DNA from 2 places in the Lysinibacillus sp. NPDC097195 genome. Region 2 is predicted to be linked to the other one. Evidence: riboswitches for the same ligand, from Rfam matches in the RefSeq annotation. Region 2 holds a riboswitch; the other holds the start of a gene.
What was found. A riboswitch is a leader RNA that binds a small molecule or an ion and turns the genes downstream of it on or off. The one in region 2 is predicted to bind FMN.
Positions count from the first base shown of each region.

Region 1: linked by a shared signal. The riboswitch ahead of ACIQXI_RS10000 (ECF transporter S component) and the one ahead of ribE (riboflavin synthase) in region 2 are both predicted to bind FMN.

Region 1 covers NZ_JBIWDP010000001.1:1,926,484-1,928,963, reverse strand. The annotation lists gene ACIQXI_RS10005 (S8 family serine peptidase) at 1-473, shown strand, start outside; FMN riboswitch at 675-871, shown strand; gene ACIQXI_RS10000 (ECF transporter S component) at 1,098-1,685, shown strand; gene ACIQXI_RS09995 (SH3 domain-containing protein) at 1,975-2,480, shown strand, end outside.
Region 2 covers NZ_JBIWDP010000001.1:1,692,835-1,695,314, forward strand. The annotation lists partial or broken gene ribB (3,4-dihydroxy-2-butanone-4-phosphate synthase) at 1-284, opposite strand, end outside; gene ribE (riboflavin synthase) at 324-962, opposite strand; FMN riboswitch at 1,131-1,256, opposite strand; FMN riboswitch at 1,377-1,502, opposite strand; gene ACIQXI_RS08765 (MDR family MFS transporter) at 1,700-2,480, opposite strand, start outside.

The DNA of each region.
Region 1 (2,480 bases), 230 kb from region 2:
TCGTGACTGCGGTGGCTGAGGGCACGACTACAATTACTATTTCACATGGTAAAAATGAAGTAACAGCCAACGTGACAGTTACTGCACCGGTTGTGGAAGCACCAATCGTTTCACTAGCTATTGACCAAGCTCAGGTTGAAACGAGAATCGGTAAAGAAGTGGCAGTGAAAATTACAGAAGTCACTACTTTTAATGGAACAACAACGGAAACAGATGTAACAAAACTGGCAACATATAAAGTAGCAAACGATAAGATTGCTACTGTCAAGGCAGGTGTTGTAAAAGGAAAAGGTCAAGGAAATACGACAATTACAGTAACATATGGTGAGCACACACTAACATTTGATGTGGTTGTTGTAAAGCCAGGTAACGGTAATGGCAATGGCAACGGAAATGGTAACGGCAATGGCAATGGCAATGGCAACGGAAACGGACATGGCAATAATAATGAAGTTACCGAGGAAGAGTACTAAGCCATTTTAGTTCAAACGAAAAGAGAAATTGCACTGTGCAATTTCTCTTTTTGTGCTTCTCCCTTCGCAAGGTCAGGAACCCGCTTAACCCAGTGCTTGTAAATCACACATTAAAGCATACAAAATTAATCGGAATTTTTTAAGCAGAAGTATTTACTTTTGTGAGATAAAACATTATAGTTAATTTATAAAATAATATTGATTCATCTTCGGGGCAGGGTGAAAATCCCGACCGGCGGTAATAGAGTTGTAAATCGCTAGTGTAGTCTAAAACTACAATAGCTCGCATGATTTACATAATGGCTCTTCAGCCCGCGACCTGTGCAAAGATTTTTTTGCATGGCTGACTTGGTGAGATTCCAAGGCCGACAGTATAGTCTGGATGGGAGAAGATGAAGGTACGATCGTCATTCGTTGTTACGAATTAAGCTATGTGCGAGCGTTTTTTTTAGTGTGTCTATTAATCGCACTGCTTGCTCAAAAAATAGCTAGTAATGGCGCTATTTAATCATGCCTTTTCTCCCTTATGCTGATGTGCATAAGGGTTTTTTCGTGAAAAACAATCGATTACGTCGTCACCTTTCTTCTTGCAAGATTGAATCAGCAAAGAGGAGAGAGTTTTCAATGAAGAAAAATATCAAACTGCAATCGTTTATTACGATTGGTATGCTGAGTAGTATTTCGTTTTTATTAATGCTTTTTAATTTTCCAATTCCACCGTTCCCAGCTTTTTTAGAAGTGGATTTCAGCGATATGCCTGCATTACTTGCAGCCATCACAATGGGGCCAGTAGCGGGTATTTTAGTAGAGTTATTTAAAAATGTTTTGGATTGGGTTTTCTCAGGTACGCCTACAGGAGTCCCGGTTGGTCATATTGCAAACTTTGTGACAGGTATATTATTTATTTTACCAGTATCATTTATATTTAATCGTTTTAAATCAATCGCAGGTCTTGTTGGCGGTTTGGCAACAGGAACAATTGTCATGGCAGTAGGGATGAGCGTGTTAAATTACGCAGTATTTTTACCAATGTACACGTACTTCTTAGGTATGGAGCCAGTCGTTGGCGATTCATTATACACAATGATAGTTGCAGGAATTTTGCCGTTTAATATTGTAAAAGGTATATTATTAACGGCGATTATGGCGTTATTGTTCACAACAATGCGCAAATGGATTGAGCAACAACGTACAATGTATTTATCAAAATAAGCGTAAAAAAGTATAATTATGAATAGTGTTCAAGTAATAACACCTTTTAGATTGTTATGTCTAGAAGGTGTTTTTTGTTGTTTAAATTTGCTATAGCAAAGTTTTGAGATAAGAAAGAATAACAGATCACACAAGCAAATACTATATGTTAGATATTTCATTTATATATCAATACTGTTAAAAAATATAGATATTGGTTGATATTCCTGTCTCAAACATTAGGTTTATGATAACATATATTTGAATCTTTTAACTTTGAAAAATAGGAAAGGAAGTGTATACATCACACATGAAAAAGATATTGAAACCATTGATTAGTGTTATTGCCATCGGTACCCTCTCGCTATCTATAAACATAGATCAAAATGTATTAGCGAATAATCTTGCAAATTCATGTGAGTATGATTCGACATCGAAAGTAAACCCTGATTATTCGACAATGAACTGTTTGTTAACCGAAACTGCACTGCGTTATGATGTTCCTCCTGAAATTGTGAAGGCAATAGCGGAAGGTGAAAGTGGAAATTGGCGTCATTTTGATAAGAATGGGGAAGTGATTGTGACAGCTGATAATGGAATTGGCATAATGCAAATTACAAATCAGGCAGGTTACGATCAAGATAGACTAAAAAACGATATTGTCTATAATATTCAAGCTGGTGTAGAGACGCTAGATGCTATGTTTAAGCGAAAAGATTTACCTCGCATCAACGGAGGGGAACGAGATGTATTAGAACAATGGTATTTCGCTATCATGGCTTATAACGGTACTAAGCCAGTAAATAGTCCAATTGT
Region 2 (2,480 bases):
GTAGTCGTATCTTGATAATCAATACTTACGGTAAATGCTGTTTGATGATTGTCTGTATTATGAGCAACCATAGGATGCAACACCAATTGCTGTGCAAGCTGCTGTGAAATCGGCGTACAAATAAGCCCTCTACCATATGTCGCCATAAAGTTGATTGTTTCAGCTGTCATAAACTCTGCAAGAGCGAGTAAGTCCCCTTCATTTTCACGATCTTCATCATCAACTACGACAATGATTTTGCCTTGCTTTAAATCTGCCATTGCTTCTTCAATAGAATGTAGCAAAATGGCCACCTCCTTATATTTGCTTGCCTTCTTCGCAAGTTAAAAGCCATGTTTCATTAAGTATTCTTTGGTAATAGTCGACGATTGCTGTCCCCGTTGTAGCTGATGAATAATGTATTTTCCAACTAAATCAGTCTCGATATTGACGATGGACCCGATGTTTTTTGTGCCTAACACCGTTTCCTTATATGTGTGTGGAATAAGGGATACTGTGACACGGTTATTATCCACTTCAAAGAGCGTTAAGCTTGTACCATCAATGGTAATAGAGCCTTTTGGAATACAAAAGCTTGTTAATTCGTCTGGCAGCTCGATATCAATATACACTGCATTAGCCATTGGACGTTTACGTATAATTTTCCCTACACCATCTACATGCCCCGATACAAAATGACCACCAAATCGTCCATTTGCAGGCATGGCGCGTTCCAAATTAACTGCATCACCGATAGTAAGTTGCCGCAAATTCGTCGCTTTCACCGTCTCCGGCATTACGTCCATCGTCAACTCGTGTTCATTAAAATGGGTTACAGTTAAGCAAACGCCGTTGACGGCTATACTATCACCAAGTTTTACGTCGACTACCATTTTTGGCGAAATAACAGTAATAATCATACTTTGTCTATTGCTTTGCAAGGTTTTTACTGTGCCAACATCTTCAATAATACCTGTAAACATTTTCACCCTACTTTCTCAAAATAGCATGATCAAATTGCTTCATATCCTCCTTTCCACATTTGTTGCTAAACAAAAAACCCCTTATAAAAAGGGGTTTGGGAGTTCCAATAAATAAGACGTCAAGAAATAAACCTATTGGCTTTATTTTTTTCCACAGGCTGCCATCTCATCGTTCTTCTCCCATCCAGACTATCACTGTCGGTTTTGGATTTGCACCAAATCAGCTTGCGCTCACGGACTTTGAATTACTTCATCACCGCCGATTGGGAATTTCACCCTACCCCGAAGAACAGATACTTATTCTATTTTTCACTAAATAAAAAACTCCCCAACGTTGATGATGGGAAGTCGGTTTCCGTATAAGCGTAGCCAAATAGACCTTTTAAAGTCCTACGAATTTAAAAAGCTTATACAAGTACCCTTCTCCCATCCAGACTGTAACTGTCGGTTTTGGATTTGCACCAAATCAGCTTGCGCTCACGGACTTTGAATTGCTTCATCACCGCCGATTGGGAATTTCACCCTACCCTGAAGGATATGTTTATTTAGTTATCTCATACGATAACATTATTTTAAAAGATTATCCACCAAAAGTTTGCCTTCATCTCTTAAAACGATAAGCTCTTAAAACAATCTAGATGGCGCTGAAAGGAAAAGGCGCCTAAAATAGCAAAAGCTCCTTTATTTAAAAGTTAGAAAGTAACCTTCAAACAAAGGAGCATATAGTACCTTATTTATTATTCGTCTTTCTTTGCAGGGACAACTACACGAGAATTGCCCATCATTAATACGAAAATGGCTGCAATCACTATAGGAATAAGTGCAAGAAGGAATACATGCGTTACCGAACTAGACATCGCATTAACAATGATATCTAGAATGTTAGCTGGCATTTTCTCACGCACACTTGGTTCAAAAATTTGTCTCATATCGCCACTTTCAAACATTGCAGAATTAGCACCTTGCCCCATATTTTTAAAACCTTCTGCTAGTTTACTTGTAAAGACATTGTTTTGGATTGTTCCAAAAATCGTCACACCCATCGTCATACCGAGCGTACGAAGAAACGAATTGGTTGAGTTCGCAGTCCCTCGATAACGAGCATCTAGGTTATGTTGCGATGCTGTCGGTAGTAGTGAGAACGAGAAGCCCATACCAAAACCTACAAGAATCATATACAGCGTAAGAAGGATTCTAGCCGTATCTGGCGTTAGTGTGCTTAGTAAAAACATACCTACAAAATAAGAGATAACTGAAATAACCATTAAATTACGGTAGCTTATTTTCGTTAAAAAGATACCACCAAATGCACTACCTGCAACAGATCCCAACATCATTGGCATCAGGACTAGTCCTGCGTTTGTTGCTGAACCACCGTAGACAGCTTGCACATAAATGGGGATATAAACTGTTAAAATAATAAAAGTACCGCCATATAAGAAGGCCAACATTTGCGAAGAAGCAAATAAGCGACGCTTAAATAAAAAGAAAGGAAGGATTGGTTCTTGCGCTTTCAAC